DNA from 2 places in the Oenococcus oeni genome. Region 2 is predicted to be linked to the other one. Evidence: riboswitches for the same ligand, from Rfam matches in the RefSeq annotation. Region 2 holds a riboswitch; the other holds the start of a gene.
The links. Region 2 has a riboswitch for thiamine pyrophosphate ahead of J3U91_RS00735 (ECF transporter S component). Riboswitches for the same ligand answer to the same signal wherever they lie in the genome.
Positions count from the first base shown of each region.

Region 1: linked by a shared signal. The riboswitch ahead of J3U91_RS07745 (ECF transporter S component) and the one ahead of J3U91_RS00735 (ECF transporter S component) in region 2 are both predicted to bind thiamine pyrophosphate.

Region 1 is NZ_CP084701.1:1,478,422-1,494,046, forward strand. Features, by position in the region: gene J3U91_RS07735 (ATP-binding cassette domain-containing protein) at 1-798, opposite strand, end outside; gene J3U91_RS07740 (thiamine-binding protein) at 795-1,094, opposite strand; gene J3U91_RS07745 (ECF transporter S component) at 1,091-1,669, opposite strand; TPP riboswitch at 1,830-1,919, opposite strand; gene J3U91_RS07750 (M55 family metallopeptidase) at 2,357-3,214, opposite strand; gene J3U91_RS07755 (M42 family metallopeptidase) at 3,211-4,299, opposite strand; gene J3U91_RS07760 (peptide ABC transporter substrate-binding protein) at 4,342-6,003, opposite strand; gene J3U91_RS07765 (hypothetical protein) at 6,459-6,716, opposite strand; gene J3U91_RS07770 (glycoside hydrolase family 38 N-terminal domain-containing protein) at 6,736-9,324, opposite strand; gene J3U91_RS07775 (PTS fructose transporter subunit IIC) at 9,330-10,271, opposite strand; gene J3U91_RS07780 (hypothetical protein) at 10,261-10,458, opposite strand; gene J3U91_RS07785 (PTS fructose transporter subunit IIB) at 10,472-10,792, opposite strand; gene J3U91_RS09875 (PTS sugar transporter subunit IIA) at 10,789-11,076, opposite strand; gene J3U91_RS09880 (PTS sugar transporter subunit IIA) at 11,112-11,249, opposite strand; gene J3U91_RS07795 (BglG family transcription antiterminator) at 11,243-13,183, opposite strand; gene J3U91_RS07800 (glycoside hydrolase family 1 protein) at 13,991-15,274, opposite strand; gene J3U91_RS10010 (family 1 glycosylhydrolase) at 15,237-15,332, opposite strand; gene J3U91_RS07805 (PTS sugar transporter subunit IIA) at 15,363-15,625, opposite strand, start outside.
Region 2 is NZ_CP084701.1:135,279-150,903, forward strand. Features, by position in the region: gene J3U91_RS00710 (multidrug efflux MFS transporter) at 1-577, shown strand, start outside; gene J3U91_RS00715 (magnesium transporter CorA family protein) at 559-1,473, opposite strand; gene J3U91_RS00720 (YdcF family protein) at 1,473-2,570, opposite strand; gene J3U91_RS00725 (energy-coupling factor transporter transmembrane component T family protein) at 2,578-3,228, opposite strand; gene J3U91_RS00730 (ATP-binding cassette domain-containing protein) at 3,225-4,499, opposite strand; gene J3U91_RS00735 (ECF transporter S component) at 4,500-5,117, opposite strand; TPP riboswitch at 5,174-5,267, opposite strand; gene J3U91_RS00740 (ECF transporter S component) at 5,297-5,905, opposite strand; gene J3U91_RS00745 (RluA family pseudouridine synthase) at 5,952-6,860, shown strand; gene J3U91_RS00750 (hypothetical protein) at 7,041-7,505, shown strand; gene J3U91_RS00755 (DUF6681 family protein) at 7,505-8,308, shown strand; gene J3U91_RS00760 (TetR/AcrR family transcriptional regulator) at 8,379-8,960, shown strand; gene J3U91_RS00765 (YhgE/Pip domain-containing protein) at 9,032-11,296, shown strand; gene J3U91_RS00770 (nicotinate phosphoribosyltransferase) at 11,409-12,797, shown strand; gene pth (aminoacyl-tRNA hydrolase) at 12,815-13,387, shown strand; gene mfd (transcription-repair coupling factor) at 13,387-15,625, shown strand, end outside.

The sequences.
Region 1 (15,625 bases), 530 kb from region 2:
AGATTCCGCCAAGGACAGGTGGTTAACGGAAAAAAGTTTCCTATCTCCAACCTTGATCGTTACATCATCACAAACGAGTCTGCCTTTTTTAGGAATCGCAAAATCAAAACTTTGATGAGTCGGTAAACGTTTTTTAAACTCTTCCTCGCTGATCGGTTTAATTTTTCTGTCTGCCATCAACCAAACCTGGTCGGCCAGTTTTTCATAAGCGGATAAATCATGGTCAACGACTATAATTGTCGTACCGCTTGATTGAAGCTGCTTAAGTTTTTTCAGTAAATATTCTCTCGATGCTTGATCGATATTTGCAAAGGGTTCATCAAGAAGGAGTAACTTACTTTCCATTGCCACAATCACAGCCAGAGCGACCTTTTGCTTTTCGCCACCCGAGAGATAATTTATTTTTGAATTGGAAAATTGATTAATCCCAACGAAATCGATTGCTTTTTGAACCCTTTCTCGAATTTCGTTTCGGGGAGTCTGCAAATTTTCCAAGGTAAAAACAAGTTCCTCAAAAGCCGTCGTCATGACAAATTGAGTATTTGGATCTTGAAACAGAAAACCAACATATCGAGCCCGTAGATTGGCCGGCAAACTATCAATCGCGTTATCAGCAACAATGACTTTTCCTTTTATTTGCGGATAAAACCCGGCTAAAATTCGTAAAAAAGTTGATTTTCCAATACCTGAAGGACCAATCAATAAATTAAAACTAGCATCTTGAAACTCGATATTGAGATCATTGATAATTTTTTTGTCGCCGTAAGAAAGGCTGACATGACACAAACTCGTAGTCATTTATCCCGATATTTATCCGTTTTCTTTGCGATCGTCAGAACATCTGATTTGGTTGCCATATTGATTTTGCTATAAACCATCACCGGAATATCCGAGATTTGGGCGGCAACTTTTGGCAGTTCTTTTAAAATATTCATCAACTGATCATAGTCCCCTTCCAAGGATGATTCGAATGGACCTACTTGGTAATTAACACCACTTTTGTCGATATAAGCAATCACATAATCAACAATTCGAATTACTTCGTCCGTATCCGTGGTCATGGGTAATACTTGAACTGCAATACTGGAAATCATTTAACTACCTCCGATTTATTATTTGAAAGGATCGCTGATTTTGAAATCAGTTTCTCTGTAAAGTAAACAATCACGCCGGAAAATACAGTCACTGATATCAATCGAGTGATAAACAAAGCAATCAAAAGCAAGAGTGTGTAATGTGAATAACCATTTCTGAACAAATCCCAAATGAAAGTAACAATTGTAGAAGTCAGAACCGATAAGGAAAGACTTGTCTTATCCCAACGACGATACCTAAAAGCAGCAAAACCAATTTCTGTCCCAAGTCCCTGAATAGCTCCGGCAACAATATCCATGATGCCCCACTGGGAACCAAAAACCATTTCAACAATTCCGGCAAGCGTTTCTCCGATGATCGAAGCGCCTGGACGGCGCAGGATATATCCTGCCATCGGCCCGGCCATCAACCAAGGACCAAGCGTTGCGTCGTTGGCAAAAGGACTCAAACCGAGTGGAGTGAGAACGGCCGCAATAGCGTTATAGGCAAATGCCCATATCCAAAAAATAAAACCAAAGAAAATACTAATCAAAGCCAAAAAAATAAAATCAAGCAAAGACCATTTCGTGTGCATAAAACACCCTCCAAAAATATATTTTTAAACATCTCCAAGGGGGCACGCCATTAAAAAAGCCAGTCCCCGTGAGGAAACTGGCTTGAAAAAAATCTATTACTGCCGAACGCAATATATTCATAAATCCGAACAACGGATGCAATATAAATAATAAATCGACAAATCTCTCAAGTAATCTCCCTACGCTAGTACGAACTAGATCAGGTTATGTGGGTATAGTCTCAGCCCTTGGGCACCCCAGATTTTGATGTTTGGTTATTTGTAATCAAATAACACTAAAAGTGTAGCATAGCTAATTACTACAAACAAACAGTAAATACGTCAGAGATCTTTTAATGTTTTAAGTTTTTATAACTGCGAGGACCACAATTCTATACTCCAAGAAAATTAGGCCAGATCTCCGGCAACACGTAATTTGACACGAGTCGTATTAATAGGTGCATAAACTAATTAAATCTCTTCAACATCGACCATCTCGCTTGAACCTGACTTAGCTCCAACGGTAATAGCTTTTTTAACCAGGATCGTGACGTCTGTTATTACTTTAGTTCTATTAGCTGCTATCCTTGGTCCCATACTCAACAGAAATAAAATTAATTAATAAAGATTCATCAATAACAATAAAATGCTATTTCACATAAAAATGATAATTTATACAGCATTTGATCATTTAATTTTACTAATCCATTAAGCACCATTAAAGCGTCCTTGAGTACCACCTATTGCTACAATTGCTAAAATCTCGTTCATTAGATCATGTATAGAATTAGCTGTCGTTTCGATAGTTCTACCATCTATTCGATTGATATCCTGTAATTGGGATATCGCATCGGCTTGGGCGGTATTGTACACCTGTACTTTAAGCCTAGCCGGCAATTTAGGTATCGGAAGTGTCGAGTAAGGCGCAGGATTTTGTAAAACTTCTTTAACAGCGTCAATCGTAGCTGTACGAACTTTTTTTCTCGGAAAACTCAAAGCGGCATACCTAGCTAACGATTTTTTTGTTGTGACATATTTAGGGGAATCAAACATATGCTCATCAATTAATTGCTCCTTAAGTGCAGAATCACCAATCACTAAAGTCACCGGAACACCTACCTCAGAAGCATAAGCCACATTAATCGTTGTCTCATTTTGATATTTATTGTTGATCCATATTTTATAGGCGGATCTCGCACTATATCCGTGATCCATATTGCCGCCCTGCTTACCGATACCAGCATGATAACCAACAAAGACAACCTGATCGAAACTATTATCGAGGCAACTCATCATATAATCTTCTCGCGGCCATCCACTCAGCAAGCTAATGCGATCATCAAAATCTGACAGTCTATCATAAGACAAATTGTTTCCTTTAGCATGTGAGTCAACCAAAAGGATATCCGTGATCTTTTCATTAACCGAAGATTTTTGTATACCTTCCAACACCCATTCTAATTGTTCGTTATACAAGTTACGGAATATTTCTGTGTCACCACTTTCCATATCCCAGTCGACAATACCTGCCAGCCCTTCGATATCGGTAGATATATATATTTTCAATGTGTTTGCCCCCTAAAGCTCTTAATAGTTACCATATCCATCTTTTCAATTATTTTTGTAACCAATTTTACAGCATTTTGAAAATCTTCCAGATTAGCCCAATTGTAAGCCGTGTGTTCATAACGAACTGGAATTCCAACAACAATCGTCGGCGCGCCTTCGTAATATTCCACTACTGCCCCATTGACACCACCACCAGTTCTGACAGAACGAGTATGCGGGATCTGATATTCATTAGCAATAGCATCAGCGAAGTTCTCAAAGATCGGATTGGCGATAAAAGAAGTATCCATATCCCGAAGCATAGGTCCACGTTTTAAACCAGTTTGTGCCAACCAGTCAGGATAAAAAGTATCATCACAGGGGCAACCCTCAAAAACAATTCCCAGATCAGTGTTAATTTTTCTCGTAGTAGCATGTACACCTCTCAAACCAACTTCTTCTTGCGTTGATAAAGCTGCAACCACGTCCACGGACAATGGAAGACTGTCCAAATTATCTATCATATTCACTAGTGCAGCAGCTCCCAAACGATTATCAAAATCTTTTCCAAAAAACATTTTGTTTTTCGGATTATACTCGCATTCTACGTCTGGCACAATTGGACATCCGGTATCGATCTCAAATTCATTGATGGTCTCCTCCCTACTAAGAGAACCAATATCAATAGACATATCTGAAATAACCGGCAAAGCTTTTTTCTCGAAATCAGTCATAAAATGTGGAGGTTTCGTTGCAACGACACCGGTCACATACTCGCCATGCTTATTACGGACACGTACTTTCATGGCCGGAATATTGGTTGGAATCCAACCACCCAAAGCTACAAATTTTAACAGACCATTTGGTCGAACAGCTTGAACAATAAAACCGACTGCATCCGCATGAGCATCAAGCTGAACAACTGGCCGATGACCCGTATTGCTCTTCAAGCTTGCATAGGAGTTAAAAATACCATCAATATCCGTGTCACTTTTCGACGATGTTTTATTAATAAACAAATTAGCAACTTCCTGTTCAAAACCAGGCGCACCATTTGCATTAGAAAAGTCCTTAATTAAATCAATTTGATCTTTATCTTTCAAAAAAACCTCCTTATTTTATCCAATTATTTTAATTAAATAATTTTATTTAACACGATATGCATGCATATAGTAATACCAGACGCCAGAAGAGAAATATTGGACTCCTTTAACTTTAGGATTAGTTAAGGTCGCGGCATTCATCCAGTAAATTGGATCTATAGCTGAATCCTTATATAACAGTTTTTCAGCTGTAATTTCATTGTCCGTTCTTGCTTTATCGCTAAGGGCATTTTTGTTGGAAGCAGATGCGATCAATTTATCATAAGTTTTATTGGTATATGAACCATCGTTATTTCCACCGCCACTGATGAACATGTTGAGGAATGTCAATGGTTCAGCATAATCTGCGCTCCAACCACCCAAGACAACTTCGAAACTGTGATTCTCCTGGTCCTGCATGCGCTGCTTAAAAGGAACGAATTTTTCTTTAACAGTCAATCCGGGAAGTTCTTGCCAAGTTTGTTGGAGCGTATCAAGGGTCGGCTTTGAAGCCGAAGAATCAGAACTAGCCTCTATTGTCAAAGTCAATTTCTTTAATCCAATTTCCCTCAATCCTTGAGCAAACAGTTTTTTAGCTTTCGAAATATTGTAGCTGTAACCTGTTGATTTGGAGGCAGCTTTTGCAAAATCCTCACCACTTGAAGTTTTCGAAAGACCAGCAGGTGTTATACCACTGGCAGGTGAATCTAATCCTTCAGAAACCTCTTGAGAAATCGTGCTGCGATCAGTAGCCAAATTTAAAGCCTCTCGAATTTTTTGATTGGTCAATCCGGCAACTTTTCCTGTTTGATTGTATTCAAGATAACTAGTTCCCGATTCGTTATATATTTTTAAATTTTTCGAATTTTTATATTTCTTTATTTGTGCATTCGTACTTAATGTCGTCTGGTCAAGTTTCTTTTTATTATACAAACCTAAACCAGCGATTGGATCAGTAACAACTTGAAAATTAACACCGTCATTTTTAACGGCTTTTTTATTCCAATAATTCGAATTTGGTATTAATTTAAAGCTTTTATTGGAACCATTCCACCCAACAAGTTTGTAAGGACCGTCATAAACCTGATCAGCAGCACTAGTACCAACTTTTTTGCCCAATTTACTTTCAAATTTTTTATCTTGAGCAAAAAACGCAGGCGTAGCCATTAAATTCTCAAATTGGGGCATTGGGTGTTCCAATGTAATCACAAGTGTGTGAGAACTAGGTGCTTTAATTCCTAAAGAACTTAAGTCCTTATTCTTGCCGGAATTAATTGCATCAGCATTTTTAATACCAGAATAGAGATAGACATTCTGGCTTCCTGTTTTTGGATTAACAGTTCTTTGCCAGGCATAAACGAAATCGGAAGCTGTTAAAGAATCCCCATTTGACCATTTAAGACCCTTTCTTAAATGAAAGGTCCAGGTAAGTCCATCCTTTGAATGAGACCAAGATTTTGCCAAGCCGGCTTTAGCTGTTCCACTTGCAGTCCTTGACAAAAGCCCTTCTTGGACATTTCCTGCAATTTGAGACGAATATTCATCAATAACCTGAGACAAATCCTGCGTTGTTAGATCAGTTGCCAATGGCTCATTTAAAACGTTGCTACTCGAAGATTTGCTACTTAATGTGTCATAAGCGGCAAATCCACCAGCCAAAATAACGACAGCTAAAACTGTAATACCAATCCTTTTGCCTAAGGAAACCTTTCTCTTTTTTACCATAAAAAAATCACTCCTTGTCCCTTTCAATTGATCCCACATCAACGAAAGTAAATTTAGAGTAATTATAGAAGCTTTTATCTACTAAAATCAAGAAATTAATGAATAATATTCAATAATTTTTTGAAATAGTTCGTAAATTAGAGAAAAATTCAACAATATTTGTTAGATAAGTCTATATCAGTGTCCAATTATTCGTAAAAACGAAATTATATTTTTAAAAATGCTTTACTCAAAAAAATCCCCTTAGTCATTCCCATAAGTATTTCGTCATTAATTTTTAACAAATTTATTTGTACTTGATGACATCTATTTTTAATATTAGAATAAATATCTCTTATTTAGTCGCAATCAACTTATTTTTGTAAAAGTCAAAGATTGATAGATTGAAATAATAACAAGATTGTCTTAAAATGGCTACTCACGGATTTCACTACGATTTTTTTAACCAATAAGCATTAATTCTGAGGTATCTTGGCAAGAATTTTCGCCTGCTTCTTGTCCGATATCAAGAAATTGCTTCCGAATGAAACAACTTCTTCCAAGAGAATCGTTTCCGTAATTATTTTTTCAAAAGCACTTCCTCTAACATAGTGAAAAGTAATAGGCAGATTCCCCAGATAAGTCCAGGAAAAAATCCGACAACTAAATATGACATGTTTAATGAGACCTCGCTTTATCAAAAAAAGATAGGCCACTTGAGACCTATCTGTCATTTCAAACGTAGCTTAAATATCAAAATTGAATTTTAATTGATAACAAATCATATGCAGCAATAATACCGTGATACTCTCGCGAATCTTCCAAAGCGTTGACAGCTTGAGCACCTGACGGTAATTTAAAAGCGACTGCTAATTTGCCAGGATTAAATAACCGTAATATCGTTGCATTGTTTCCAAAATAAGACGGGTAACAGGCACTAACACACAAGCCATTCGGAAGATCCATTAAATTAAATTGAGTTGGAAGTCCGGCAATCGGGACTAAATCATCCTGTAATTTATTATCGAGGCGATTGAGGAACAGATTTTTGTTTTGAATTTGATAACTCATCGCCTGAAAATTGATCTTCTCCTGAATCTTTGCAACGACTAATTTATTAAAAGTTTTAGCAAAATAGATTTGTACATCATAATTGTGTTTGCCAAGCAATTCGGCTCCAGGAGTAGGTATATAGGGATGACCCACTTTGGTCGTGTCGCCAGATGCTCTACCCGGTCGATTAATTAAATCAGCCTTACCAAGTTGATCTGTACTTGCTAATAAAGTAAATAGCAAATATTTGCCATGTTGCTGGTATTCTTTGATCATTTTGGAAAAAATAGTGATGCTATATTTTTTATTTTCTACTGTAACGTTATTGTCGAGTGGCCAAATAGATACAGTTTTTTCAACAAAATGTTTCTGCCAGTCCTTTACAGATTGCTGGCTGCGCGTTAAATATCCAAAAGGTACTGAAGCAATGTTCTTATCATTAACACTACCCGTGTTAATAGCCAGAACAAGTTTATGATCGAAGATTTGATTGTCCACGCTAACGTGAATCTGCAGCAAATCAGCAATATAGCTGATAGTCATTGTAAAACGGTATTCGGTATTAGATTCACCATTTCGACGATCACTCAGGGTACGTGGCAATTTAAACTGTCCTGCTAACTTCATTTCTTCATAATGTCCACGTTTGAAAACACTTGCAGATCGGAATAGCATTGTGACGGCCCGGTCCTGTTCAGGCGGAGAATAATCATAGGTATCACCTGCATTGCCACTATCTTTAAGACAAATAAAATCATGAATAACCGTACCATCATTTAATTTCAAATCAACATGTCCTGAATCGAAAACCACGGTGAAATGTTCAGTTTGCAATTGTTTGATTGGGGTCGTTTCCAATTTCAGTTCTGAATCAGCACGAAAATTCAAAATCTTATAACCCATGGCAGGTAGTGCCATCTTAACTAAATAATCGCTGATAAAGTATCCGGGCTCGTTAGTCTGCTGATCGCCACTTCTGGTTTGTTGCAAAAGATGATCACGACCATGAATTCGTTTATTAGCAACAAGGGCACTGTCATCAACACCATCGAATGCGACACTCTCTGTAGGACTAACAATTCTGACTGAACAATAATCAACGGTATTTCTTGGTAGAGGATTGAAAACAACAACCTGATTCGAGCTTAGCTTCAGTCTTAAACTGATCAAACGTTTTATCGTGTTTAAAATACCATCAGCTAATTCATTGCCTTCCTTCAATCGATGCAAAATATCTTCAGCAACCGAATCAACAACGCTACCTGCGAGACTATCATGTGCTTGACTATCCAACAGTTTCTTCCAAGCATCAGTCAAAATACAATCTCCTAAGTTGATGGCAAATTTTCTGCCAATAACCATTAGAGGTTCCACCTGATGAACTAATTTATCTTCCAATGCCGTAGCTGCCAATTTAATATCCATTCGGCTTGAGCCACAAGTTCGATGAACCCGGGCTAAGACTGGATCTAAAAATTCTCTCATATAATCAGACAATGACGTTTCATGAGAAATTTTCTCTATAAAATCTTCGTAATTACTAATCTGATAATGATATTTCCCAATTTCATTTATTTTCGCCACTTGATCACTGAAGTTAGTGATAATACTCATCTGATCATTGCCCGTAGGAATTAAGATATTTGGTTCAAAACGGTTTGATTGATCCTCAATAAAGGTAACTGCAGGATCTAATCGCTGATTTACATATTGATTTGAAGCATCCAGCAGCATTCCAATACTATATCCCTGCGGCATATTAACAGCGATAACCTTTCGACTATTGCCTAAACTATGACAGATAAAATAACAGCTACCGGTTTTCTTTATGTCAATGCCTCGCCAAAACACGAAACTTTTTAATCCAAGTTCATCAAGAATAAATGGTAGTTGACTATTAAATCCAAACGTATCTGGCAAATAGCCTACAGACATTGTCTTGCCATACTTTCTACTCAACAATATGCCAATCATGCCATTGCGTAATAACGAATCTCCCTGTACATGCAACGCGTCAGGTTGGGTATACCACGGCCCAATCTGAAGTTGATTCTTACTAACTAAATGTTTAATCCGTGCCTTTGTTTCCGGGTGAACGGCAACATAATCGTCCAGAATCGATATCTGGCCATCTAGCGTAAATGATGCTTCCGGATGTTTTTCCAATTCCTTAATCATATTTGTGAATAATAAATCGCTTAAAATCAAAGAATCCCGATGAGAAAAATACCATTCTCTATCCCAGTGGGTGTGATTAACCAGATAAACATTTACTTTTTTTAATGGCATTTAAATCAGTTCTCCCATTGATTTTCTGTAAAATATGAATCATCTGTCGTTTGTTGGTCGCTTGGTGTTTCCGTCTCTTGAATAACCGGTTGCTGTTTTCTAAATAATAGTGTCAATCCAGTGACAGTTAATGTACCGACAAGAATGCCCAAAACATATACCCACCATTTTTCGACAGCCAACCAACCATAAAATCCAGAAATTGGGGCACGGTTAACGGCTCCTAAACCAACTGCTACAGAGCTGCCAATCGCCGAACCAATCACGTTTGCTGGTATTACTCGCAGCGGAGACTCAACAGCAAATGGAATTGCACCTTCGCTGACACCTATTAGCCCCATGACCAATGCAGCATTACCAGCTTCCTGAAGTTCTTTATTAAATTTTCTTTTATTAATAACAGTTGCCAACCCCAAACCAAGTGGTGGGATAATGATGGCAACTTGGGCAGCGGTATTTGGATCATATACACCACTCGTCAATAAAGCCATTGCAGTTGTTACAGCAGCTTTATTAACGGGACCTCCCAAATCAAAACCTACCATGCCGCCGACGATGGCGGCCAATAATATCTTATTAGTTCCGGTTAATCCCTTTAACCAGGAAGCCAATCCAGTGTTTAGATCAGCAAAAGGCACGCCAATCACATACTGTATTAATATCAAAGTAATCAAGGATCCAAGAACCGGCACGATAAAAACAGGCAATACGGACTTAGCCACATTCGGAAGATGTATATGTGCAATCATAAATTTAACTGTGTATCCAGCTATTAAACCAGAAGCCAATGCTCCTAGAAAGCCAGCATTCATATTCGAAACTAACATTCCACCAATAATCCCTGGTGCAATCCCGCCTTTATCGGCTATGGAATAAGCTATATACGCCGAGATAACAGGAAACATTAGCCCCAAAGCTGTTCCGCCCCAGCCGTCATCAGTATTCAAAAAAACGAATGATAACATTGGCACTTTTTGCCCATTTAACATCCCAAATATTTGAAATACCATAAAATGATGCGCCTACACGACTTATAGCCATAAGTACCGCTCCAGCAATCACAATTGGAATCATATAAGAAATCCCGGTCATCAGATGCCGTTCAAGCTCTCGGCCAATTTTTTTCCAATCCATAACGAGTGTCTCCTTAATTTGTATCAGTCAATGCCAAAGCATTGTTGATCACTTTTTCTGCATTCTTAATTGGATCGCTAACACCCACTTGAAAAATTTTTTTGCCATCAAAACGATCCGAATCACGTATTTTTGTATCGGTAGCCAAAATCACCACTTCACCAATTTGCACATCTCTTGGAGTTAAATAATGTCCAATGCCAGTAGCCCCTTGAGTTTCTACTTTTATTAAAATGTTCATTTTCTTTGCAGCTTGTATTAAGGCTTTTTCCGCCATATATGTGTGGGCAACGCCAGTCGCACAAGCTGTAACTGCAATTAATTTTCTTGTCATATTTCATTACCTCGATCTTTGAAAATTGCTTGAATATCCTTAGCCGACTTAGATTGCTTTAATTTCAAGCGCACATCATCATCCATCAAAATTCCTGCCAGCTCTGATAGTAATTTCAAATGTTCAACATCTCCACCCTCTGGAATTGCCAGTAAAAAAACATATTTTACTGGATTATTATCCAAAGACTGCCATACAACCGGATTAGACAATTCTGCAATAGCAACTGCTGATCGAGTAACAGATTTTGATTTACCATGAGGAATTGCAATACCCGCTCCCACACCAGTAACGCCTTCCTGCTCGCGACCATCAACAGCTAAGATGTATTTTTTTTGTTTGTAACAATGCCATTTCTAACATACAAATCGGCAAGTTGATCTATAACTTCATCCTTGTTGTCGACTTCTAAATTAAATTTGATTAAATTTGGTTGAACAATTTCATTTACTACCATTTATTGATTGCCTCTTCTATTTTGTTAAATAATTCATCATTAGAAGTACATTTAACCAGCGAGTTCAGTGTTTGCTGATTATGCACAATACCGTAAAAATCATCAAAAATTAGATCAATCTTTTTCTGGTTAATATTTTTTGTCATTGCCAAAAAGAAAACTATTGATACAGCATTGTCTCCCCAATCAATCGGGTTATCCAAAGTACAAACCATAATAGCCGGTCTTTTAATTAACTCCGGTGAAGCATGAGGAACAGCATAACCGCCAAAGCTCGTATAAGATTGCTCTTCACGTTGAATAGCACTTTGCACGACACCGGAGATCGCATAATTATACGCAATTAATTTTTGACCCATCATGTCCAAAAGCTGAGGCCATTCTGTCAAAGACGATTTTGCTATTGTTAATTTAGGGTCTATTAAACTCAGAAACGCTTCATGTGGATTCTGTTGGCCACGATATCTTTTGTGGATTGCATGCTTGATAAAGTCAATCTCGTTATTTCTTAATAAAGGCGATACAACTACCGTGTGCACGCCATTAATCTGGATTTGAATCTTGCTGATAATCAAATCAATATTTTCCAGATGCTGGTGCTTCAAATCCTGTAATGACCAAATTCCGATGATATTAAATTGTGGAAACTCTTTGCGAACTTTAGCTGCCAATAACTGAGCCGAACCCAATCCGGTACTGCAAACAATGCCAATGTTGATTTTTTGCAAATGCATTCTCCTGCGTTCCAAATAAGCTTCCAAGTACAATGCAAAATAAGAAATCTCATCATCGTTCATTTGAATGTCATATAATTTTGCATAATAGTTACCGATTTGCAGTGCTTTGTCGAAAGCTTGCGTATAATTTTGCTTAATGCTTTTAGTGTAGGGATTTGCGATCGTTGCATTTAATTTCAAACGTTCGATCGTCGATTGTAGATGAATTGTCAGCCCCGACAACAATTCTTGGTCTGAACCAAAATCCGATAATAGTTTTTGTAATGGTAAAGAAATTTCCTCATAGTCCTGTTTTAAATTCAAATTTACTTGCCCAGCTATCGCGGCGATAAGATGAATTTGAATATAGGCAATTTCGCTACTTGGAAAATGAATATCAAATTTTTGTTCAATCATTTTTGTTAGAAATTCAGCATTATTCAGTTGTTGTTGGCCTATATCTTGTAATAAATATGTGTTCGATGAAATAACGTTCCCTTTTTTCACTCGCTGAATAACAATAGCCAAATGAATAACCAGTGACTGGAATGAATAGTCGCTCAACTTAATTTTTCTTTTCACGGCAAATTTATTTACTAAAGGAATTAATTGGTGAACAGTTGAATCAGAAAGAAGCGAATTACTTTGGATACCCTGATAGCGAATCGCATCTTCTGGATCAGCATAATCAGCAGACCAATTGTCATTCCAATAATTATTCAGTAACAAGAAGAGCATTTTTCTTTTTTGGTCTTCGCCTGCCCTTAAGCACACTCCTTCTCGTGCACGGCGTTCGATCTTTATGTGATACGCTGCAAGATATTTGCTAAGTTGTTTGATGTTTCCTTCTACTGTCTTGACACTAATAAATAATTCTTGAGCAAATGTCGAAATCTTATAAAAATCATCAGTTTGCAAAAGTTTTGTAAGGATAAAAATAATACGATCTTGGTCTTTGTCAGGTATCGGCTGATGTTGTAAAACATTTTTAATTAATCCTTGAGCGTTTTCAGTATTTCCCTGCAAGGAAATTCCGATTCGCGGTTGAACCTTGATCGTTAAAAAAGATTCCGCTAAAACCGGTCTAAGAATCTGTAAATCGTGATAAATGGTTTTGGCAGAGACACCAAATTCGTAAGCTAAACGATTGGCAGTTGTTTTATCAACATTAAGTAAGGTTTTGACAATTGCTAATTGGCGAGCATTTAAATTATTCATAACCGGCCACTTCCTTTCGGACTTTAGCTTACAACTTCAGTATAATTCTAAAGATAACGCTTACATTTTCTATTATGTATACATTATTGTGGAAGAAATTTCGTTCAATCACGTTCAATTCTTTATAACTTAGCTTGGATAATGCAGCTTGAATCCAGGAATTTTATCTGAGTAATGCCATTGATCATTGGATAGCGATACTTAAACAACAACTATTGATATAGCTGATACAGTTCTTTAAAGCCAGGTGTTTTTCTTTAAACCCAATCAATCATTTGCACTTTCTGAAAAAATCGTTTGAAGAAAACCATTTTCACAAAAAACGTTGCCTGTCAAAACATTTTTATCTTTTCGCTTGAATGGCTGGATGATATCATATCCATGAAAATTAACTCAATTTAACTAAATATGTTCATCTAATACACAATTTCGATATTAGTAATAATTTGGTTCAAGTTAGTGCGATTCGATTCTTTTAACACGAAATCTATTTCTCGTAACCCGTAATTAGTATGTAAAAAACATTCTTCCGACAATAGCGTTTACCGAGGCTCTGGCCACATTGTTGGAAAAGATTAAAAAGTTTTAATCACTCTCTCAATTTCTTTAAAACTAAAATAAAAAAAGTTTGGAATATAAGAAACTGCAAGCTGTTTTTTATTTGGCTGTGGAATAAAAAACTAATTAAGGTCAATATTACAAGTCATTACCGTTTGTATTAATAACTTTTTGGTACCAATAATAGCTAGCTTTTGGTATTCTTCTTTTTGTTCCATCTCCTAAATCATCAATATCAACATAGATATACTACCCATACCTTTTACTCATTTCCGCTTGGGAATAACTGACAATATCTATTGGTCCCCATGATGCATAACCTAAAATGTCTACACCGTCTTTTAAAGCTTCCTTCATCCGTTTAATGTGTTCGCTTAAATAAGAAATTCTATAACTACCATTAATTTCCCCATTTTCGATTTTATCAACGGCACCAAGACCATTTTCAGCCACGAATAAAGGCAAATGATATCTATCCCAAAGAACATCGAAAACATATCTGAAACCTACAGGATCATCGGCCCAACACCAAATAGATTTTTTAAGCGAGGGATTAGGAATAACTGTATATGGATGTCGATGATCAACAATTGCACTGTAATAATAACTAAATGAAAGATAATCAATAGTATTCGATTTAATTAGGTCCAATTCGGCCGGGGTTGTATCTATACTTACATTATTTTCACTGAAATATCTAAGCATATAACCAGGGTATGATCCAGTCGATAAAACATCTGAGAAGAATAAATCATGAATTCTCCATAAATAGTAAGCCGCGGCGGCATCTTTTGGATTGCTAGAAGCACCGTACAAAGGTGTCATACCAAGCATTCCACCTATTTTCAAAGACGAATTCATTTCGTGGGCATACTTCACTATCATGGCATTAGCGACAAATTGGTTATGAACAGCTTGAAACTTTTTTGACATATTCGTTCTGGAATCATCTGTTTTATTTTTAAGAATTCCTAAACCGGCAAATTCTCCCCAATCATAAACGTCATTTATTTGATTAAACACAATCCAATATTTAACCTTGTGTTGGTAACGTTTTAGTAATGTTTGAGCAAAACGATAAAATAGAGAAATAATTTTTTTATCCTGCCATCCGCCATATTTTAAAATTAAATTAATTGGCATCTCGTAATGAGAGATAGTCATAATCGGTTCCATTCCAAGCTCAAGCATTTTATCAATCAACTTGTCATAAAAAACCAATCCTTTTTCATTAGGCTCAGTTTCATCACCGTTTGGGAAAATCCTGCTCCAGCTAAAGGATGTTCTAAAACACTTAAAGCCCATTCGACGCATTAATTCTAGGTCTTCTGGATAAGTGTGATAAAAATCAATACCTCTTCGTCGAGGATAATTCCCCTGCTTATCATTTAATGCTCTTATGATATCTTGGCTTGTAACGTTTGCGCCAAACGAACCAAGCCGGCTATATTTCTCAGGCAACAGCATAATATCGGCTTGGCTTGGTCCCCTCCCGTCAATAATTCCAAGCACCCTCTGCCTGGTTTGCAGCAATAGAACCTCCCCATAAAAAATCATCGGGAAACTTATTTAGTGTTAGTGATTTTAGCATAATTATTTTCCTTTCATAAAAGGTATTAAATTAATCGAAAGACTTATTTTTCATTAAATTGACAATCTTGGTATAAAAAATATTGTAATTATTACTGTTAATCAAAGATTGAACGTTTTTTCTAATAGACAATTCATCGATCAATGCCTGCAGTAAATCTTCAAAGATATCCCGATCATTTTTGTTAACAGAAATTAAAATAATAAGTTGGCTTTTGTTATCTACGGACCACTTAATTGGTTTGTTATTTATCATGACTACCATTTGCGATTTTTTGGCATTTAACTTCAAAG
Region 2 (15,625 bases):
AAATCGAAGAATTATTTTGGGAATGTTTTTGACAACAATGATTATTCAGGCATCGAATAATTCGATTGAACCGATTCTGAGTCTTTATGTGCGCCAGTTAATGAACGGTGCTGGCCATGTTGCTTTAGCCGCAGGAGTAATCGAAGCAATTAATGGAATTGCGACTTTATTTGCGGCCCCTTTCTTTGGCCGCTTAGGGGATCGTTGGGGCACTCATTGGATTTTATTAAGTGGATTGATTTTTTCAATGCTTGTTTTTATTCCGATGGCCTTTGTTCAGAATATTTGGGAGCTAGGTGCTTTACGTCTGTTGATCGGCGTATCGGATGCGGCATTGATTCCAAGTGTCCAAACAATTCTTGCCAAAAATTCTCCTCACAAAATGATGGGAGAAGTTTTCAGCTGGAATCAAAGTTTCCAGGCAGTTGGAAATGTTGTTGGTCCACAGATTGGTTCTAGTGTGACAGAATTTGCTGGTTATCGAGGAGTTTTCCTGTCGACCTCTCTTTTGGTACTAACAAATTTCCTTGTCGTTTTCAAAAATACAAAGAGTCTTCATCAACGATCAAAAAAATGAATTTTTATTAAAACAAAAATTTCAATCACAATCAAAATTAAGGTAATGCCAAAAGTGATAATCCAGGAGTATTGAAGGCCGGCAAGCGGTAGATGCATATTCATGCCGTAAAAACCTGTAACAACTGTCGGAACAGCCATTAAAGCCTGAAGCATTGTCAAAGCCCGCAAAGATTTGTCCAATCTCTGATTATTCAAATTGGAGTAAGCACCGGAGATTGCCGTAATTACTTCGGCAGCTTGATTAGCCATATCGATCGCTTGTGTGTTTTCAACGAGTAGATCCGCAAAGTATTCTTTTTGATTATCATTGACCCGATTTCCGAGATAAGCCTGCAAACGAGAAATTGCCGTCCGGTCGGTTCTCAGCGAATCAAGTATATAGATCATTTGTGTTTCCAATTCCATTAAAGAAGAAATTGCACCGGATTGGATTTTATGGCGTAAATTGGATTGAATAATATTTCTTTGTCGGTTAGCCGTGCTGATAGTACTAATGTATTCCGAAACCAGTGCCGAAACAGCATTAATGAAAATATCGATTGCGGTTAAATCCGTTGGTTCCAAATGATTTTCTCGACCGACAGCAAAAAGTTTTTCGGAAATTCGAGCTGTTGTCGCACGGGAAATTGTGTAGAAATTTCCTTTTTTGTCAATTAACATGCTAACTGGTTCGGTGGCAGCCAAGCTTGAATTAGGCGTAATGATATCAAAGACAATCAAAACATTTCCGGTCGGTTGATCGATCTCGGTTCGGGCTGACTCATTAGGATCAAGGGCATAAAAAAGCAGTTCTCGGGTAATTCCGAGTTCGACTAATCGATCTTGTTCGGCTTGGTTGGGTTCCTCTGCCTCATACCAAGTTATTTTTTCATTAATTTTATGTTCTTTAAGCATTAGTTAATCCAGGAAAACAAAGCCAAACCAAGGCTGATAACCAACAACAATACTAGCACGAACAAATGCTGATGTTTTTTGATTAACAGCATTGCGGCGAATTCTCTGAACCAGCCCAAGGCTAGATAGTTCCGGGTGGTTTTTGCCGGAATGCCGAAAATTTTTAGATTATTGGAAAAAGCAATGTAATTAGCTCTTGTTAAATGATATGAATTTGTTACGAAGACCATACGGATTTGTTTGCCGAGATTGTTAGTTTTCTGGTCTTCTAAGATTTTTTCTGCTGATTTTTGAAAATTTTCTTTTGTATTAGTGGAACGATCTTCCAAAATAACTTTCGATGGAGAGTAATTGTGTTTTATAATCCAAGTCCGCATGGCTTTGGCTTCGCTTATTTTTTCGTCATATCCCTGGCCGCCTGACATTATCAATTTTGGATTGTGATGTCTTTTGGCGAAATCAAGGGTCCTTTGTAAACGACTCTCTAAATTTTTTGAAACCCGTTTTCCCTGGATTAAACCAGCTCCGAGCGTAATTGAGTAGTCGAAGCTTTGTCTATTTTTAAGGAGTTGTTTTCCCTTTAGATTAACGATAATTGTTTGCGTTATGAAGTTGGTAAAGACAAAACCAAGGTAAATGACAAATGCGGGTATAAAAGCAAAAAGATATCCGATAACCGGTGGCAAAGATATTTTGAAAAGTTTGAACAGAATCATTAAACAAAGCAGCGGAAAAATTATTGTTACCAGTCTGGTTGAGAAACGATAACGGGAACGATACTTAGTATCGGCCGACATTTGAAAACTCCAAATAACCAGAGTAATTCCTGAATAAAAGGCCAAAGCAACAATTAAAGCAACAAAGAGAAATATGATGAATCTAAAAAAGACAAAAAAATTTCCGCCCAATCTTGCTGAAATTATTAAAAGACCCAATAAAAAGCTTTCGCCAGCAAGATTGAGAGTGAAAGCAGTTTTTAAATTACGATAATCTTTGATTAGATAATAGACAAAAAGAAGCAAAAAAATTAGGCTTATTGAAAATAAAAATAAAATTGCTTTATTCGTTAAAACAAAACTCGTCTCTAGATTCTTCAACACATTCTTATTTTATCAGTGAGGCAATAATACTTAAAATTATCATGAATAAAAATTCAAGAATCTCTTTACAAGTTAATGGCTTCTGTTGATAATGGGTCCTTTTTGCATCTTCTAAAAAACCGTGTGCATACATTGCCTGACTCAAATTGTTTGACCAGACAAAAGAATTATAAATTGCTTTTACATATAATTGTGGAGAAAAGATCGTTAAGCGAACGCCACGCATTTTTCCGGAAGCCCTAATAATTTTTATTTGTCGATTCATTTTTGGCAAAAAATTCAATGCACCCAAGATGCCATAGACAAAAGTAGGATTCATATGAAGGTCTTGTTCAAAACTGCGCATCAATTGAGTTGTTGTCTGACTGTAAACGACGACTCCACCGAGAAACATATAGGCATAAACGCGCAAAGCCATAATCCAGGCAAAAGGAGCTGAATGATCGATGCTCAAATTAAAGTACATAAACCAGCTGCCTACAAATGGAACGAAACCAATCAAACCAATCCAAATAAATTTTTTGATTGAAACGCGTTTGAATAATAAATAAATCATCGCTCCAATGATTGTAAAAATATTCAGCCAAAGTGAACGAATGAAGGCTAATTCAAGACCGATAAAGAAAACTAAAATAAATTTTAAAGCTGGTTTCATGAGATATTTTCCATTTTAATAAGTTTTTTGTTCTTGATTAAATAAGCGGAACTGATGATTTTATCCAATCCAAATAGTTGGTGACTAATAAATATTTTGGTTGATCTCGATTCTTGTAAAAGACTAATTAAGTTCAAGACAGATTTTTTATCAAGACCGGAAAAAGGTTCGTCAAGCAAAACGATTTCTGGAGCCTGAATCACTAATAGCAGAATTTGTAATTTTTTTTGTTCGCCGCCTGAAAGAGTATAAACAGATGATTCCAGCAGTTTGTCTAATGAAAGTTTTTTTAACCATCTCTCAATCTGTTGTTGATCGTCTAAATAATGGTTAAAGGCTTTTTTTTTGCTTAATTGAATTTCTTCATCAACAGTGGTTTTTAAAAAACTATCGCTGGAATTTTGAAAAGCCAAGGAAAGACGACCGTATGTTTTAATTTTTCCTTCATATTTTTGCAATCCGGCAATCGATTTAAGCAGGGTTGATTTACCTGAACCATTTTCTCCGGAAATTAAAACATTTTCTTGATTCAAAATTTCTGTTTTTAAGTTATCCAACAAAAGTCGATTGGAGAAACCTACTGACAAATTTTGAATTTTTATTCTTGGATTCCCGTGAGCTTGTTTTAGATGAAAATTATTTCTATATCGAAAACCTTGGTAAAAATCATCAAAATTATTTTTTTCTAAAATTTTTACTTTTTGATTTTCGAACAAAAAAATTCGATTAGCTAGTCCTTGATAAATCAAGGGATTGTGATCGGCAACAATAATTGTTTTGCCAGCTTTTTTCAGGTCTTTGACTTTGTCCAACAGAAATGCGATATTTTTTCGATCGACACTTGCAAATGGTTCGTCTAAAATCACTAAATCGGATTTCAAATTAGCAGCCTCGGCCAAAGCCAAACGCTGTTGTTCGCCACCTGAAAGTGTGTAAACGAACTGGTTCTTTTTATCTAATAAATGAAATTCCCTTAAAATTTCGTCGATTTTTTGTCCAATTTTTTGACTGGGAAAGCGAAGGTTTTCCAACAAGAAGACTAATTCCAGCAAAGGCGTTTCCATTGTGAATTGTTGATCGGGGTTTTGAAAAACACGAGCAGCTGTCTGTTGGTATTCATCAACGATTTTATTTATAAAAGTCGTTTTCCCCGAACCGGAAACGCCAGAAAGCAAAATAAATTCCCCGGCATCGATTGATAGATTGACTTTTTTGAGAATTATTTTTTTTTCAACGTTTATGTCTTGATTGTGAAATTCTATGACTGCCAATTATTTTGCTAGCTTTGCCTTTTGGAGGATTTTGTAAATAATAAAGATGATAATTCCTGAAAAAATAAAAATTGATACAAACCAAATTACAAGGAGAGCTAAAGTGAAATTAACAGGGAATTTATTGTAAGAAGCGTTGAAGTAATTATAGCCAAAGGAAATAATCGTTGAGGTAATTGTTGAAAACCAAAGTCCGAGCATTGGCTTTTTATAACCAGTTAGAGCAAAACCAATTTCTGTACCGGCTCCCTGCATAATTCCCCAAATTAGATCTGAGACTCCCCAAGCGGAACCGATAGCCATTTCGATAATCGCTGCCAATAATTCTCCGAGCAGCGCTGAACCCGGTTTCTTAATAATTAAAGCTGCAATCGGTCCGGCCATGACCCATAAACCAATTGTTGCGGCGGTAGCTACCTGCTGGGAAATTTGTGAAGCGCCAACCGCTGCCGTAATCGAATGGGAAGCCAGAAAACTGATGATTGGTCCGCTCATTGAAACAAAAGCATTCCAAGGAAGTCCGAAAGCGAAAAACAAGGCTCCAAAAATTACGCCGATTAGTCCGACCATGATGACATCTTTAATCTTCCAAACATTTGTTGTCGTTCTCGCTGCCATATAACGAATTCCTCCTAATTCCGAATACAGAAATAATAAAAAGAGCCGAAAGATAACGACTCTTTTCGCTATCTCCCTACGCAGGTATTAACCTACAGGTTCGATGGGTAAATCTCAGCCTTAAAAGTAAAGGCACCCCAGATAGAAGTATTCAGCTCTTCATTGATTTTAGCATATGATCATTTAACCAACTTGGCTTTTTTCAAAACCTTGAAAATGATCAAATCCATTAATCCCGCAAAAATAAGAATCGACAGAAACCAAATCAAGAAAAGAATCATCACATAAGCAAAATCGAATTTATAATAAGATTTTTCGAAATAATGATAAACGAAACTTACAATGCTGCCGGTTACAATTGATAGCCAAAGACCTAATCTTGGCTTTTTATACAAAGTTAATGCAAACCCAGCTTCGATTCCAGCCCCCTGTACAATTCCCCAGATTATATCCAAAACTCCCCAAGCGGAACCGATAACCATTTCAACAACCGAAGCGATTAAATTAGATAGAAAGGCGGAACCCGGTTTTTTTAAAATTAAAGCTGCAATCGGTCCGGCCATCATGAACAAACCGGTTGTCGCAGCAGTTGTGACTTGAGCCGCGATCAGAGAAGCCGAAAGAGAACTTGCCAAAGAATGTCCAGATAAAAAGCTCGCCAACGGAGTAAACAAGCTGACAAAAGCGTTCCACGACAATCCAAATCCAAAATATAGAACTCCAAAAATTACGCCGATCAACGCGGCCAAGATAACATCAATTATTTTCCAATGCTTATTATTATTCATTTCCATCCCAACGTAAAAATTATTCAAGCGCTAAAATTTTAACATAATGCCATTCTACCAATATAGTTTTATAATCCCGAACAATTTTGTCAGTAAAAGTGTCAAGGAATTACTAACCGGTTTGCTATTTCCACGGTCGATTCGTGGTCTTTTACGGCAAAAAAAACGTCTGCTTCTTAATGGACGAAATATTCCGACTTCAGAACTTGTTTCACCGGGAGACAAATTATCTTTTTCTCTGGAAACATCTGATTTTTCCAAAGGGCAGAACTATCTCCCGAACAACGATCGGCGGTTACGAATATTATCCGAAAAAGAAGACTATTTGCTTGTCGACAAACCGGCCGGTATGAAAATGCATCCGCATTCGCCGAATGAAACGGATACACTTTTAAATTATGTTGAAGCTCAGTTAAAAGGGCACCTATCTCGATCCTGCCCGGCGCATGCTTTTATGGTGCATCGAATTGATCGAGATACTTCTGGAGTTGTGATTATAGCTAAGAATCCACTGGCAGTGGGCATTTTGGATCAACTGCTTGCTAAAAAAAGAATTAAACGAACTTATTTGGCTTGGGTCTCCGGGAATCTGGAAAATAAAAAAGGAAGCATTGATCAAGCAATCGCGGTTGATCCGATTAATCCTTATAAGAGAATTGTCGACCAAGCAGGTCAAAAAGCAGTTACTCATTGGACTAAAATTCATACTGTTTATCAAAACACACTTGTGCGGGTTAGCTTGGAGACCGGTCGAACTCATCAAATTCGTGTTCATTTTGCTGCGATTGGCCATCCGATTGTTGGGGACCATCTTTATAATGGATTGGCTTATAGCAGATTGCTGCTGCATTCGGCAACGATCGAAATTCCAGAACTTTTTTCAGAGTCACGGCAAAGCCATACTATTACGACTGCGATTCCAAAGGACTTTCCCAGACAACTCAAACTCGATTAATTTTTCCGGTTCCTGTTAAAATATTCTCCAGATTATCTCGCCTTTCGGGGAGGGATTTTTCTTTTAAGTTGGCAGTGAAGCCCGATACGACAAAAGTTAGGAATACTTTCGAGTGGCTGATTGATTAGAATTTATTTAACTTAATTTATGTTTAATTGCTTGGGACTTATACTTTAATTAATGGCTAAACGAGTTCCACCTTTTTTAACACCGCCCGCGATTGTTTCAATTGTAATTGCTTTGGGAGCGGTCAATGTTGTGACAAATGCAACGACGCATACCTCGGAAGGCGCGCCGGATGCTAAATATAGTTCAAGTTATAGTTCTTCTTCAAGTTCTGTTTCGATGTCTTCGGATTCAAAGTCGAAAAAATCCTCCAGTTCCGATTCAAGCTCTAATTCTGATCAATCCAGTTCCGATTCGAATTCCGATCAATCAGGTCCTTCTCAATCTTCGCCAACAAGTTCGAACGATCCCGACTCTTCGACATCTTCGTCGGCGGCAAGTTCGACAAGCACTTCTTCTGTTTCGAGTTCGAGCACTTCTTCCAGTGCCGCTGACACTAATACGAACACTAATACTAATACGAATACAAATACAAACAATACGAATACTACCGGTACCAATACGACAGGAGGCCAATAATGGGAGGATTAAGTTTACTAACGATCATTAATCAGTGGCTTGGTTTTTTCAGTGTACGCAATCAAGCCCGCGGCCGAATTTATTCGATAGTCGGTTTTATCGCAAATTTCTATCTTCTTTATGTCGGCGTTCGTCTTGTAATTAATAAACAACTCTGGGGCTGGCTCATTTTATTAGCCTTTTTGATCTTGTTTTATTTTTCGATTTTAAATATTATTTATTACTTTACCGACAAAGTTGTTAAGTGGGATATTTCACCTTTTATCGACAAAATTTTAGGTGGCGCAAAAGAAGAAGAGGAAGCTTTGAAGACTGTTCCCGCCAATGGTCTGTATTCCCGTGACCGGGTTTTGGACACTACTATTTTTGCGGATTATGAGCAGCGTCAGAATCTGGATCGTCTTTTTCAACAGTTGAAAGAAGCGAAATTGGTTTCCAGCAATTATGGACAGATGTCGCATTTTAAAATTAAAGATTATTTGGCCGAACATAGTTCAATCGAAGCAAATTACCCCGGGACCCTTTTGCCTTATTTTGATATAAAGTACGCTCCTAATGGATTGGTTATTTATGGTGGAATAAATGAAATATCTGCTCGGCCAATCGGCTTGATCACAAAAGTTGGTTTAAGTGATGCGATTTTAGCGGTTAGAGAGTATCACTTGTCATTGGCTTCGGTTGTTTTGCACGGCGGTGAAGGTTTGGTAGTCGACCAAGCAACCGGGAAAGCTGTTAAAAGAAATCTTCCGATTTATCTGACTGCTGAGGTTGCTTATGAAAAACGGATAAACAATAACATTTGACATCTGTATTACAGGTGTTATTATTTAAATCTATACGGAATGAATAATCATTCCGAGAGGTAAATAAATTATGCCTGAGACAATTAAAAATATCAGTAAAAAAGATGCAATTCTCAAAGCAGCTTTACAACTTTTTTCCCATCGTAGTTTTGATGGAACAACGATTCCGGAAATAGCTCGCGTTGCTAACGTTGGTGCGGGCACTATTTATCGTTATTTTATTTCCAAAGAAGATTTGGTGAACGAACTATTTGTAAGAGTTCTTGATGATTTTACAGAACATCTTCAGGTCGGTTTACATGGACAGATGGATACAAGGACCCGTTTTCATCACTTATTTAATAACGCTTGGAACTATGTTATGAATAATGTTGAAGCTTTTCTTTTTATTAATTTAAATGACGAAGCGACTTATTTAAATGATCGAAGTCGAAAAAGTTTTTCTCGAATGTGGGATTATATTGCTGAAATGGTTGAACAGGGAGCCGATAAGGGTGAATTAATCAAATTGGATCCCAAATTTGTTGCCAGCCTAGTCTATGGACCGCTAATTCCAATCTCAAAGCGTTTTAATAATGATAATCGCCAAGCATCTCAGGCACTTGCAAAGGCTTTGGAAGAAGCAACTTGGAGGGCAATCAGCACAGATTAGTTTTTTTGTTTCATTAGGAATGATTGTTCATTCCGAATAATTTTGTTTTTATTAGGGAAAGGAATTTTTGAATGAAAGAGTGGAAACGAGTATTTAGAAATAAAGGTTTGGCATTTTTGTTAATCGGAATTATGTTTGTGCCGGCTTTGTATGCCGTTATTTTCTTGTCTTCAATGTGGAACGCTTATGGGAAAGCCGGTAACTTGCCGGTTGCAGTTGTTAATAACGATAAAGGAGCAAGCTACCAAGGCAAGAAAATCAATCTCGGCAGCAAGATTAAGAAACAATTGTTGAAAAACAGCGAACTTGATTTTCGCTCTGCAAATGAAAAACAGGCGAATAAACGTTTATCAGACGGAAAATATTATATGTTGATCACAATCCCGAAAAACTTTTCCGCCAGTTCGACGACCGTTCTAAGCAAAAATCCGCAAGCTATCTCAATTAAATATGTACATAATTCTGGTCTAAACTTTATCGCTGATAAAATGACGGAATCGGCTTCGCATGAAATTACAGCAACGGTTGAAAGCCAAATTCAAAAAACTTATTCCAAGCAGCTTCTTTCCGGTTTGAAGAAAAGCAAAAACGGCATGAATAAGGCAGCCAATGGCGGTCAGACTTTATCGAATGGTCTTGGTCAACTTTATTCAGGGACAACGACTGCAACGAATGGAAGCCAAACAATTACAAACGGATTGAATCAAGCTTCCAACAATTTGCCAACCATGAGTTCGGGCGCTTCACAACTAGCATCGGGTAATTCGGAGCTTTCGAGCAGTTTGGCAGCTGTCGCAGAGTCGATTGACAGCAAACAAGCTGCCAGCAAATCACAAATTGATCAATTAACTAGCGGATTAAATCAATTAACTGCCGGACTTAAACAATTATCATCATTGCCAACAACTCTGCCACAATCTCCCGATGAACAAAAAATCGAAAACAGTATGAATCATATCAAAAGCAGTCTGACAACTACCGGTACAGCAACAAAATCGGCCGCTGCCTCGATTCAAGCAGCTGGAGCTTCGGCCACTTCGGCTGGAAGCGATATTCAAACGGCTGGGACCTCTGCGGCAAAAATAGCTGAACTAATTCCCAAGATAGCAGAAACGAATCCTCAATTGGCTTCTGAGCTTAAAAAAGATTTGGAAGATATTGATTCTTCTCTGACCTCTGCAGGAAACAATATCAAAGCGGTTGGTCCCTCTCTTTCCAGTGCCGGCAACCAATTGAGTTCAATCGGCAACAGTACAAGTTCAGCTGGTAGTTCTTTACAAACTGTCGCGACGCAGTTAAATACTTTGCAGCAGATGCTGCCTTTGCTAAAAGAACTTGAAAATAAATTGCCTGAACTAAAAAAATTAGGTACACAGGGACCGACAGCCACTTCCGGAGCAGTGTCGGCAATTGAGAACCTTGAGAGTAGTCTTTCTACAATTTCCATTGGAATAAAAACCCAGGCTGTTCCTGCAAGTAATAAACTCGCCAATGGAGCCAGCCAATTATATTCTGGTTTCAATACACTACAGTCTGGCGTTGATAAACTTTCAAGTGGTTCAAACAATTTGACAAGCGGCTTGAAGACGCTGGCTTCAAGTACGCAGACCGCTCAAAGCGGTAGCCAGAAATTGACTTACCAGCTGCGTAACGGTACAAAGAAACTGGCGACAATTTCCACTAAACAAGTTAATGTCAAGCATCTGTCCAAACCTTTGAAGGCCAAGGATTCGGATACGCATAAAGTTCCGAACATGGGAACCGGTTTATCTCCTTACATGATTGCCGTTGGTTTATTCGTCGGGGCCTTAGCAACCGGTATTTTCTATAACTTAAACGAAGTCGAATATAAACCACGTACGGTTCGCGAATGGTTTTTCCAAAAAGCCGCTGTTTTCGTCACAATTGCAGTGGCTCAGGGATTAATTGTGATTGGCGGTTTAATTATTTTTGATGGTTTAAAACCGAATCAGATAGGAATGACTTTCTTGGTTGCGATTATTTCTGCCTTGGCCTATATGCTCTTTGTTTTAATGATGAATTTGTTCTTTGGCCATGTAGGCTCGGCAGTTGCTTTAGTCTTGTTAGTCCTCCAACTTTCCGGATCGGCTGGGACATATCCGATTCAGCTCTCCAATGCTTTCTTTGAAGCAATTCATCCTTATCTGCCAATGACATATACGGTCGAGGCTTTAAGAAAGACTATTTCTTTAAATGGAAACCCTGCTTTCGATCTGATCTTATTATTGATTTTTGGCCTTGTCAGTCTTGCTCTAATGTTGATTGGTATGACGATCAGACGAAACAGATTGGTTGAAACATCCTTGGTAAATTAATGTTTTATTAAAAATTGCCAATTATAAAACAGGCGCGGGGATCTCGAATAACCGCGTCTGTTTTTATTGAAATAAACTTTCAACTATTTGAATAAATTGATAGACTCTAGCTATGAAGGAAAATTTGCTCCTCGATACCGATGCTTACAAATTGACGCATCATTTACAGTATCCAAAGGGTCTGACAAAACTGTATTCTTACGCTGAGGCACGAACGGGCAGCCGGTTTAATACTGTTTCCTGGTTCGGCCTTCAAATGATCATTGCCGATCATTTATTAGGGAAGGTTACCAATGAGATGATTGACGAAGCCGAGGAATTCAGTTTTTTGACCTTTGGTAATCATAATTTTTTCAATCGAGAAGTTTGGGAACGAGTTCGCGATTTGGGTTACCTGCCAATTAATATTATGGAATTGCCCGAGGGTATTGAAGTTCCGATCTCGACACCTTTATTAACGCTTGAATCGACCGAGCCCTGGTTTGCAACAACTTTAAATGCTTTAGAGTCGGTCCTGATGCAGGTCTGGTATCCAACAACGATTTCGACTAATTCTATGTATATCAAAAAAGCTTTGCTGCCTTTATTTGAAAAATCCGGAAGCGTGACTGGCCTTGATTTGGCAGTAAATGATTTCGGTTTGCGCGGAGCCTCTAGTTTACAATCGGCACAACGCGGCGGGGCGGCACATTTACTCCATTTTCGCGGTTCCGATAATTTAGCTGCCGATAAGGTTATCGCTGATGTATATGGCCTTAAAGGCCGTGCTTTGTCGGTTTGGGCAACCGAACATTCTGTGGCGACTTCCTATGGACCTGATCGTGGCGAAATTGATTACGTAAACAGCCAGCTGGATCGGGCAGGCGATAACGATATTATTTCAATCGTGATTGATTCTTACGATTCGATTAATTTCGTTCGCAATGTGATCGGTTCTAAAGAAATTAAGAATCGGATTATTAGACGCAGCGGAAGAATAGTTTTGCGACCGGACTCCGGCGAACCTCAGGAAATAGATCTGCAAGTACTTGATATTCTTGCCGATATTTTCGGTACCGATGTTAACGATAAAGGCTACAAAGTAATTAACCATAATGTTGGAATTATTCAGGGAGACGGTATGAACCGACAAACAATTATCGAACTATACCGCCATATTCTTCATCAGGGATGGTCGGCTGACAACTTAATCGTTGGTTCAGGCGGCGGTTTGTTACAGGAGGGTTTTGACCGCGATACGGAACGTTTTGCAATCAAAGCATCCTATGGCGAGCTTGGCGATGGCCATGGTTTTCTTATCCAAAAGCATCCCAAACAGGATCCGACAAAAAACTCCAAGTCGGGACGTTTTAAAGTAATTCGCGATTCTAATCGTCGGATTAAGACTGTCGCTATTGATGCTGAAGGCAATAATTTATTAAAGACAATTTACGAAAATGGTAATTTTTATCCTGACAGTTTTCAGGAAATTTTAAAAAGAGCAAATATTTCACTCGATTAATAATTAAAAGGGAGCATATGAAGAAAATAGTAGTTGGATTAGGAAATATTGGCGCGAAGTATGCTCATAATCGACATAATGTTGGTTTTATGGCAGTTGATGAGTTGGCGGCACGTTTGCAGGCTAATTTTTCTCTCAAGCAAAATCTGCATGCTTTTGTCGCTTCTACACATGTTGAGGAAGAGAAGGTTTATCTTGTTAAACCGACAACTATGATGAATGATTCCGGTATTGCGGTAAAAGCTGTTTTGAATTATTTTGGTGGGGATGTAAATGATTTGATTGTCTTTGTTGATGATATTGATCGTGATTATGGACAACTTCGAATTAAAAAAAGTGGTGCTTCTGGTGGCCATAACGGATTAAAATCGATTGTTTCACAAATTGCCAGCCAGGAATTTCTTCGAATTCGCATCGGGACCGGTCGCCCGGCTCATAATCCACAAGCCGTCATCAAACATGTACTTGGGGATTTTAGCCCTTTGCAATTAGAATTAGTCCAACCTGAAATTGACAACGGAGTGTCGGCAGCTCTGGATATAATTAATGGAACAGCTTTGAATGTTGTCACGAATCGCTACAATAATTGATGATGCACTCATTAACAGATTTTATTAGTCGTTTGCCTTTAATTGAGAAGATCGTTTCCAACCAGGCAGACCAAACTTCAACACAATTGATTAGCGGAGTTAACGATACCCCTAAGGCTGCTTTAGCCGCTGGGGTTTTTGTGCGTTTAAAAGCAGAAAAAAATTCGAAAAAAATTCTTCTTTTGACTGATACCCAATTTCGGGCGGATCAGTTAACAAGTGATTTGGAAGCCCTGCTTGAAGACGAAAATGTTTTTGAAATGCAGTCCGAGGAATCATTGGCAACGGAAACGGCTGTCGCATCGCGCGATGCAGATTTAAGCCGTGTTTTAGCCTTGCGAGCTTTATTATCCAAGGAAAATTCAATTGTGGTTGTCCCGCTCTCTGGTCTATCACGTCGTTATCCAGACCCTGAATTCTTTCAGCAGGCCGTTTTGGACTTTAAGATTGCAAATTCCTACCCACAAGAGCAACTGGCAAAAAAACTGATTGAAATGGGTTATAACAAACAGACCTTGGTGGCCAATCCCGGCGAATTTTCGGTTCGGGGTGAAATTGTCGATATTTATCCAATTAATTTCGATGAACCGATTCGACTTGATTTCTTTGATGATGAATTGGAATCGATGCGAACTTTTGATGCTGATTCGCAAAAATCATTGAACAAGATCAAACAGGCTTCTGTTTCGCCGGTTTCTGATTTTCTTTTGCCGCGAGCCGAGTTCAGTGATGGCCTCAAGCAGCTTGAGCAGGCTTTTGTCGATTATCTAAATAAGTTGAAGGGTGCCGAAAAGAAAAAACTGACGGAGTTTTTTAATCCTTTATTGGAAGCAGCCAAGCATTTTTCTTATGGTCATGAACTCCTGCCATTTTCTGAGTTTTTTTTGAAACATTCTATATTTGAATATCTGCAGTCTGAAGATTTGATTTTGATTGATGATTTTGCTCGAATCAATGATCAAACAAATATTCAAGAGAAAAAAAACGCCGAATGGATTACCGATCGTTTGCGTGAATTTAAGCTACTTCCTGATCTAAAAGTAAAAATCGACGGAATCAATTTAATTAAAAAATCCCAACAAAAACTTTCAAAAAAAATCCAGAAATTTGTCAATCCAAAAATATATCTCAGCAATTTAACACGTGGCTTGGCAGGAATTACATTCACCAGCCGAACTCAATTGATTACTCGACAGATGCAACAATATTTTGGCCAAATGCCGGCTTTGAAACTCGATTTGGAGTCCTATCGAAAACGCGATTTCACGGTTTTGCTCCAAGCTAGCAATCGCGAACGTTTATTATCCTTACAGAGAACTTTGCATGATTTCGGAATGAATTTTGCAATCACTGACGATATTCTTACCGGAACTGCCCAATTGCAGATTGGCAGTTTGTCTCACGGTTTTGAACTCCCGGAAGAGAAAATTGTTGTCATGACCGAGACGGAATTATTCGCCAAAGTAAAAAAACGGGTGCCTCGTCATCAAACTTTTTCCAATGCCGAAAAAATCACCAGTTACACAGAATTAAAAACAGGTGATTATGTTGTTCACGTAAATCACGGGATTGGCCGTTACGAGGGGCTAACAACGCTTGAAGCTAATGGCGGCAAACAGGATTACATTACCATCGCCTATGCTCAAAAAGCGAAAATTTTTGTTCCGGTGACACATTTGAATTTGGTGCAAAAATACATTGGTGCGGCTGACGGCAGGCCGAAGGTCAATTCTCTAAACTCAACTGATTGGGCTAAAACAAAACGTCGAGTGACCGCTAAAGTAGAGGATATTGCTGATGAATTAATCGCTTTATATTCGAAGCGCGAGGGAGAAGTTGGTTACGCATTTTCAGTCGATGACCAAAGACAGCAGGAGTTTGATGACGGCTTTGCTTACCCGGAAACAGTCGATCAGCTTCGTTCGATTAAGGAAATAAAATCAGATATGGAAAATAAGAAACCAATGGATCGCCTTTTGGTCGGCGATGTTGGTTTCGGTAAAACGGAAGTCGCTTTTCGAGCAGCCTTTAAGGCAATTGAAGACCACAAACAAGTCGCGTTTTTAACACCGACAACAATTTTGTCCCAACAGCACTATCAAACCGCAATCGAAAGATTTTCGGATTTCCCGGAAATTAAGATTGCTATGTTATCGCGTTTTAATACTGCTGGACAGAATAAAGAGGTTATTAAGAAATTAAAAGCCCATCAACTTGATATGGTTATTGGCACACACC